Regions from separate parts of the Paenibacillus sp. OSY-SE genome, predicted to be linked through region 1. Evidence: riboswitches for the same ligand, from Rfam matches in the RefSeq annotation. Region 1 holds a riboswitch; the other holds the start of a gene.
What was found. Region 1 has a riboswitch for cobalamin ahead of nrdI (class Ib ribonucleoside-diphosphate reductase assembly flavoprotein NrdI). Riboswitches for the same ligand answer to the same signal wherever they lie in the genome.
Positions count from the first base shown of each region.

Region 2: it holds a riboswitch for cobalamin, as region 1 does, so the genes downstream of both, A372_RS0104715 (cobalt-precorrin-8 methylmutase) here and nrdI (class Ib ribonucleoside-diphosphate reductase assembly flavoprotein NrdI) in region 1, are expected to answer to the same signal.

Region 1 covers NZ_ALKF01000200.1:91,265-95,546, reverse strand. Annotated here, with positions in the region: gene nrdE (class 1b ribonucleoside-diphosphate reductase subunit alpha) at 1-1,376, opposite strand, end outside; gene nrdI (class Ib ribonucleoside-diphosphate reductase assembly flavoprotein NrdI) at 1,348-1,728, opposite strand; cobalamin riboswitch at 1,901-2,099, opposite strand; gene A372_RS38035 (hypothetical protein) at 2,393-2,995, opposite strand; gene fadH (2,4-dienoyl-CoA reductase) at 3,376-4,140, opposite strand.
Region 2 covers NZ_ALKF01000148.1:31,055-35,336, forward strand. Annotated here, with positions in the region: gene A372_RS0104700 (decarboxylating cobalt-precorrin-6B (C(15))-methyltransferase) at 1-62, opposite strand, end outside; gene A372_RS0104705 (cobalt-precorrin-7 (C(5))-methyltransferase) at 52-657, opposite strand; gene cbiD (cobalt-precorrin-5B (C(1))-methyltransferase CbiD) at 654-1,775, opposite strand; gene A372_RS0104715 (cobalt-precorrin-8 methylmutase) at 1,790-2,422, opposite strand; cobalamin riboswitch at 2,597-2,768, opposite strand; gene A372_RS0104720 (methyl-accepting chemotaxis protein) at 2,957-3,877, opposite strand.

The sequences.
Region 1 (4,282 bases):
CCAACGGAATGCAGTTCGCGGTTCGCCTTCGCTACTGAAGGGACAATCGAAATGTCGCTGCGGTCGCTCACTTCGGTTAGCGCATCCATCGAACGATGAACCGTCTCTTTCATCCGCTTGTTCTGCATCACGTTAACGATGTTAAGTGAGCCCAGGTTACAAGAAATATCGCGATTGATTACATCCTCTTCACCGTAATCATTGATCGAGGATACTTCACTTAACTGCGCAATCTCACTGCACAGGTTGGAAAATTTAACACGCCCAATTTCTTTCAGCGCATGATATTCATTGGCGTTATCGACAAACATCAGGTATGGGTAACCGGATTCCATCTGGATTTGTGCAATTTTAATGATAAGGTCTCGGGCAACAACTCGTTTTTTGCGGACATTCGGGTTGTTGACGAGCTCATCATACATGGCTGTGATATCCATATCGTCCATATGCATGCCGTACTCTTTATATACCGTATGCGGGTAGAAGAGATACATATCTTTATCTTTCTCTACCAATTCGAAAAATTTATTAGGAGCTACGACGCCAAGCGACAGCGTTTTGATACGAATTTTCTCATCGCTGTTAATCTTTTTCGTATCCAAAAACTCATGAATGTCGGCATGGAAAATGTTTAAGTAAACGACCCCGCTGCCATCGCGTTGACCCAATTGATTCGCATAGGAGAAGCAATCTTCAAACAATTTCATTACCGGCAGCACACCGCTCGCTTTGCCGTCCAAGCCTTTGATCTGTTCGTCAGCTGCGCGGATTTTGCTCAAGCTCAAGCTTACGCCGCCGCCAATTTTACTTAATTGCAAGGCAGAATTAATGGCGAATCCGATCGAGTTCATCGAATCGTCGATCTCCAGCAAGAAGCAGCTTACCAATTCACCGCGCCGCTTCTTCCCTGCATTCAGGAAGGTCGGCGTTGCTGGCTGGTATTCCTGCGAAATGAAGAGCTCCGCGTATTCCATCGCCTTCTTCATGTCACCATTGCCCAAGAAGAGGGAGACGACCGCAATGCGATCTTCGTACCGCTCTAAAAACTTCGTTCCGTCATTCGTCTTCATAGCGTAGTTGTTGTAGAACTTAAAAGCGCTCATAAACGAAGGAAATCTGAACTTCTTCTGATACACCATCTCGTACAACTTCTTGACTTCAGCAAAACTATATTTATCGAACAGCTCCTGTTCGTAGTAGTCATGCTCAATGAGATAATCGATTTTCTCTCTCAAATCGTGAAAGAAGACCGTGTTTTGATTCACATAATCGACAAAATAACTTCTAGCCGCCTCACGGTCTTTTTCAAACTGATACTTTCCATCTTTTAACACCATAATTTCATTGTTAAGCTGAATCCAATTTGATAGTTGCATCGACAATTTCGTTTACCTCCTGTTTAAAACGCTCCACATCTTTATTGGTACCGCTCAGTTCGAATTTCATTAATACGGGAACTGAGTACATTTCGGAAATACGGTCCGCTGCCCTTCCATAAAGTTCGCCCCAATTCATATTACCACTGGAGACCACCCCTTGCAGCATGTCGCCATTATTCTCCAAAAATTTCAAAGTCGATTGAGGCGCTTGTCCGAATCCAGTCGAATATGTAATTAAGACGAATGGTTCTTCGACAGTCAGCCCGTCTGCGACTTGAATACACTCCAGATCAAGCTTATTGACGAAGCGCTTCACGTTTCCGGTCTTTGAGTCAAACACGATACGCATCAGTGACCCTCCATTGCTAGAAGCATTGCAAACATGATTCTGTGATTTTTTCCATAGAAAAAGCCCACCTAATCTGGTAGATGAGCTTAAAACGACAACAAAAAAGTACAGCGCTTGTTGCTTCACCAAGCACTCTGCAGCGTGTCGTTTCCACTTCTCATCCCCCGAAGATGCGAAACCAAGTAAATAGGCAGGTCTCCTGACTTGTGTGTCATCCTACTGTGGGCCCTTCCCATATCAGCGACTCTCAGAGATCCATAATACAGTGGCAATGCCCATCTCGTCCACACTTACAGTTGCGGGGACAGCTCCGGAATTGCACCGGATTCCCTATTAAGTCGAACTCGACACCTTATTTACTCTATGATATTCAGTTAAATAATCCATATTTAGTATGTACTCTCTTAAACAGACACTAAATATAGGCTCTTATCGTAGCATACACATTTTTCTGCGAAGAAGCAAGATATTTGACATAAAAAACAAGCTGACGAAATTCAATTGGGCCATTCAATTTCTTTCTCTTTCGCACGAAAAAAAGCAGGACGTCGTCGCATAATCGCCCTGCTTCAGCAGCATGAAAGTCTATTCGATTTTCCAGGTTGCTATATCAATCTGACACCGAAATAATAATAATCGGTCGCGAAAATACAACTTCTTTATGTTATGGCATATAGTTGATCACCATCTTGGATACCTGCTTCTCCCAAGAATCGGCACCTGACAACTCGACCTTCACATAATTTGTGCCCGCTGGCAGTAAGGTTTGGGGAGAATACATTTTTTTGTACCATTGACTTCCCGTATAAACGCCCGGTGTGCTCACATGAACGACTTTCGTCCAGTTCTGATTGTCGGAAGAGGTGTAGAATGCCCCGCCATCCCAGACACTGAAATGGTATACGGTCGCACTAAAATTGATTATATTCTGAAGATTATAAACAAAGCTTTGTGTTGTGCCATCGGTACGCTTTACCCGTGACGTATCTCCATTGAAATAAAAACGATTGGATGAATCCAATGCCAATCCGCTTGTATGGGAGCTAGTCTTGGACCAGTCATCCAGATCATCAGTCAACGTTTGATTCGGAGGATCATCTGCAGAACCATTTTGTCCGACATAGGTTACTACGCTCTTGGGCGCTATTATAGCCCGAAATTTCCCACTGTTCGAAGGAATAGAAGGTCCCTGCCCTGCACCCCTTGATTCACCATTGCCTGCTTCAGATAGTCTTTCAGGAACACCTGGATGTTCGTAGAATTCCATTCACTGGAATCCCAAGACAGGAAAGTCATCGAATTGGGTTCGTTGGCTAAGGATACACCGTAAAGGTCGATACCGAACTGCTGGTTGTATTCCTTGATAAACTTGGACATGAGAAGAGCAAAATCACCATAATTTTCGGATTTGAGATACCCGCCATTGGTTGTGGAATTGTTGGTCTTCATCCATGCAGGCGGGCTTCAACTGCTTGCAATTAGCTTATGAACTCCTCTGGCCTCGGCCTGCTGCATGACCCACACCTAATCAGGTCTGCCATTGAAATCATATTGACCTGGTGGGGATTAAATGCCGGGAATATAGCGCCCCTGAAGATGGCCATTTGTATCCGTAAGCATCTTTTTGTAATAACCGGTATTAGCCAGTTATATAAACGTTTGGTGCAGCGATTGCCCTCCATCCAACGTCAAGCACGCGCCGTTCATATACGCTGCATCCGGCGAGAGCAGAAAAGCGGCAAGCCCCGCAATCTCTTCCGGTGTGCCCAAGCGTCCTAGCGGTACGCTGTCAAGCATGCGCCGTCCGGCTTCCTCGGATGGAACGAGCTTATCTGCGCCACCGGTGCGCTCGATTAAGCCAGGTGCGATGGCGTTGACTCGGATGCCATAGCGGCGTCCCCATTCCACCGCAAGCGTGCGCGTCATGGCGAGCACACCCGCTTTGGCGCTAGCCGAGTGAATAACCCCCGGTCCGGCATCCCACGCATATGTGGCCACCATGTTGACAATGCTGCCCGGAATGCCCTCGGCAATCCAATACTTTCCGACCGCTTGGCTGCAATAGAACGTCCCGTTCAACACAATGTTGATGACCGCATTCCAGCCATTGATTGACAAATCCTCTGCTGGACATAGAAAATTGCCTGCTGCATTGTTAATGAGCGCGTCGATTCGTCCGAAGGCAGCCACTGCTTCGTCCACCATACGCTGTACATCTGCCGGCTGACGCACATCCATTTGTACGGTAAGCACCTGTCCTGCGAATGTTTCTATTTCGCCTTTTGCCGCCTCCAGCTTCTCTGCCGATCGTCCTGTTATGACGACCCATGCGCCCTCCTGTGCCATACGCGCAGCCATCGCCTTGCCCATACCGCTGGAACCGCCCGTGATGATAACCGACTTCCCCTTCATTTCCCCGCCTCGCTTTCACTATTTTGCTCACTCGGATTGTCATACAGCGACATGATGCTCGAAAGGCCACCGAAATAACGATTCCGATGGCCTTCTGTTCCGAGTCTATTATTCTATTGTATTTACAGTTTAACATAAAGAT
Region 2 (4,282 bases), on a different contig from region 1:
ACGGCACGGACCTCCGCCTTGGTCATGGGCGTCTTGCCGCGAATAAAGGCTTCATCCCTCATCCAAAATCACCACCACATTCATGTCATATCGAGCCGCAACTTGCTCCGGCTTCAATCGGTGCAGCCGTTCATCGGGATAGCTGAGATTTTCTCCGATAACGAGCGTTTTGTGGAGCTTCCGCCGCAGAATTTCCTGGGCGATTTCCGCCGGTCCAAGCTTACTGTCCGTGACCATCGCCACTTTCGGGTGCGCGAGCAGAAAGTCGAAATCAGGCTGTTTTCCGTGACTGCTCGTCATGTACAGGTCGTTCATGGCAATGCCGCAGCGGCTGCACAAATATTGGATTGAGCTGATCCCGGGAACAATCTGAAGCTGTTCCGGCGGGAACTTCTGCAACGCCCAATTTCCGATGCCATATATTAACGGGTCTCCGGAAGCGAGCAGCACGATGTCCTGACCGATCCTTTCCAGCAAAAATGCTTCCAGCTCCGAGAGCTGCGTGGGCAGAAGCTTGCGTTCGGCCGGGTTGCCCTGCGGGATTTCGCCCAGCTGCCGCTTCGAGCCGACAATCACATCTGCCTTCTGAATGAGTAAAGCGCCCGCACCTGTCATCAGCTCCGGGCTTCCCGGGCCAATTCCGACAATATGAATCATCGCCATGCCTCCCTGATGGTTGAGATGTCGCAAGTGGAAGCCAGCATTCCCCGTTCGGTTGAAAACGTGATGACGTCGATATCCACAATCGGTTTGCTGTATTTCAAAAACTCTTCTGCCCGTTGCTTCACTTTGTTCGTAATGGTCTGCAAAACCTCGCTATACCCTTCCGCGACCATAATTTCTCCGGCGGCTTCCGTCGTGGTGCAGGCCGCAATTCGCTGGAGCAAGGGAAGAGGCGCGCCGGCAAGCGCCAGATTCGCCACCAAAATTTCTGCCCGTGCATCGGCATCTTTGCTGTGCGTTGTGAAAATACCGGCGGACACTTTAATTAATTTGCCTAAATGGCCTACCATCAGCACGTGTTCAAACGCGAGGCGCTGTGTTTCTTTGAGCATGTAGCCGACGAAATTGCTCATGGAGACCACATATTTGCCGTCAATGCCAAGCTGCTCTTCCACGAAGCGCTCCCCGTAATTCCCGGGAACCAGAATCACTTTCCGGAAACCCTGCGCTTTTTTCATTTCGAGTTCGATGGACAGCGACTGCTTCCACCCCTCCTCGGACATCGGAGTTACGATTCCGGTCGTTCCCAAAATGGAAATCCCGCCGATAATCCCCAGGCGGCTGTTCATGGTGCGCTCCGCGCGCTCTTCGCCTTCCGGCGCGAAAATGATGATATCCGCCCCTCGATCGGGGCCGATCTCTTCCCGCACGGCCGCAGTAATCATTCGGCGCGGCACCGGATTGATGGCCGCTTCCCCGACCGGGACCGCAATGCCCTTTTGCGTCACGCGCCCGACGCCTTGCCCGCCGTCGATTCTGATGTCCCCGTTCGCATTCAAGGTGACCTGCGCAAAAATCCACATTCCATGCGTCGCATCGATATCATCGCCGCCGTCTTTTTGAACGGCGGCCGTTGCCGTATGCCGATCGAATTGCTGCTTGTCCACCGGAAGCTGCAAGCATGTTCCGTTCGGCGTGATTATCTTAACTTCGGCTATTTTCTCCTGCTTGATGATCATGGCCGCAGCCGCTTTGGCCGCCGCAGCCGCGCAAGTGCCTGTCGTATAGCCTTTGCGCAATTTTTTTCCCTCATAATACACGTAGTCTGCCATCGGGCCACCTCTTCTTACATCGCGTACAGCACGGCGTTCATGATGGCCGCCGCCAGATTGCTTCCGCCCTTCCGCCCGCGGGCAACGACCGCCGGAATGTCACTTTCATAGAGCGCTTCTTTCGATTCGGCCGCTCCGACAAATCCAACCGGCACACCGACGACGGCTTCTACATCCAATTCGCCGGCAGCCTCCATCTCTAAAATTTGATAGACGGCGGTAGGCGCATTGCCGATGACAAACAATTTCCGCCCTGCCTCTCTGGCAGCAAGCTGAATCCCGGCCATGGAGCGAGTGATGCCTTGCTGTTGGGCAACTTCCGCCGTTTGCGGCTCATTGACGTAGCAGCGGTAGCGGCAGCCGTATTGCTCCAGCAGCTTTTTATTCATGCCGCTCAGGGCCATATTCGTATCGGTAAAAATGATGCCGCCCTGCCGGATCGTTTCGCGTATTTTCGTCAAGGCATCATGCGTGAACACGAGATTATCCAAATAATCAAAATCCGCCGTCGTATGAATCGCCCGTTTCATGACCAGCTCCTCTTCACGATTGCGGAACGCATATTCAGGTCTTGTTTCCGTAATGATTTCCTGTATAATTTCAAAGCTTTTTTCTTCAATCCGCTTGGGATTTTTGATGTAATCCATCTTTCCCTCTCCTGTCCCGAGTTAACTTACAACCTCTAAAAAGGGAACAAAAAAACACGAAACCTAAAGGTCTCGTGTCCATACGAAGAAAAAGCAGTATCCAAGTATGTTATGAAATGAACACACTTGTGCCTGGGTTCTCTGCTATAGACAACTGTTCCCTTAGAAGTTGCTGCAAGGCTGAACAGAGGAGGTCTCCTGACTTGGCATCATTCTACTTTCCCGCCTTCCCGGCAATGGTTCCAGTGACATCAATGGGATTTCGTCCGCTTCACAGTAGCTAGGGCCTGTAGAGGAATCGCACCTCTTTCCCTGATCTCCGCTCAGTTTTCTATTCAATTTTTATCAGGTTGAATTTTCTGTAATTGAATTGCGTGAATCTCTATGATGAATCATAGCTTGATTGATATAGCGCCGCCTGTGACGGAACTCATTGCACGTCGATTTGCCGGACAACAAAAAGAGCGTTTCAAGCCTGCTGACGGGCTAAAACGCTCTTTTTGATTTCTTTGTGATATGAATGTCCAACCCTCGTTACATCATTAAACTCAATGTTTTCGCCTGCGCATCCAGATTACCCGCTGCTTTGCCGATGTTGGCAAACTCCTCAGTGGCTTGCTTAATTTGATGCTGACATTCGACGATTGCGTCCCGGGAGTTCTTCGTCCCCCCGCCGACATGTCCTACCTTATCGGCGATTCCCTCGATGGCGGCTTGGACTTCCTTGGCCGCCTCTTGGACATGCTCCGCCAGCTTCCGTACCTCGGCGGCAACCACCTGAAACCCTAGGCCATGCTCCCCGGCATGGGCCGCCTCAATCGCCGCGTTCAGGCCCAGCAGGTGGGTTTGTGAGGCAAAATCCTGGATCATCTGAACAATTCCTTTGATGGACTTGTATTCATCTTCCAATTGCCGCAGGAGGGTTAAGTTTTCTTCACTGTCAGTCACCGCGCGCTGAATGGCTGCCGCAACCTGCTGGTTGCGCTCCACGCCTTCTTCCGTCCGCTTCAGCAACTCTTCCGCCATCAGCCGCAGCTCGTCCTTCATTCGGGAGGCGGCGTTTTCCCTTGGCGTGATGTCGGTCGCCACCTTCAAGACAGCCACTGTGTGGCCGGTATCATCCAGAACCGGCATATACGTTGCTTCAAGCCACACCAGGTCCCCATTTTTCGCTACCCGGGCGATTTTCTGTTGAAATTTTATACCGTTCCGCAAATTCTCCCAAAACGTATCATACTCCGAACTGCCGACAAACTGTTGCGTGCAAAACATCCGATGGTGCTTGCCGACAAGTTCTGACGCCGTATACCCCATCGTCTGAGCAAATAGATTGTTCGCCCAAAGAACTTCACCCTGGATGTTAAACTCGATCATGGCGAGCGACTGCTCCAATGCGGCCAGCACCGCTTTCTCCTCCAGCACTTGTGTACTTTTCTGCCTCATGCCACTATTCATTCATGCACATCTCCCTTTTTTCATGCCATTGCAGCAGGCAGGCGTGCCATCCATACCTGCTTGCCCCCGGTTCGATTACGACCTCTGTATCCCTGCCCATGAGATGGCGCAGCCGCTGGCTGATGGCTAAGCCTCAGTCCGGCACCTCGATCTTTGCACATTGTTGAATGATCAGCTTGTGTCATGTGGACATACTGCGAATAAGATCTACCAATTTTTATGTAAATAATCCTCTATCTTTATGAATTGGTATTACTTTCATCCCATTTTCTAAGCTGATGTTCAATATGCTTCAGGACTTTTTTATTATATAACATAGATCTCACCACCTTTGAAACAAAAAATCTCGCCTGCATGGCAGACGAACAATACGTCATACCGCTTCCTGTTGTCCAGCAAAAACTC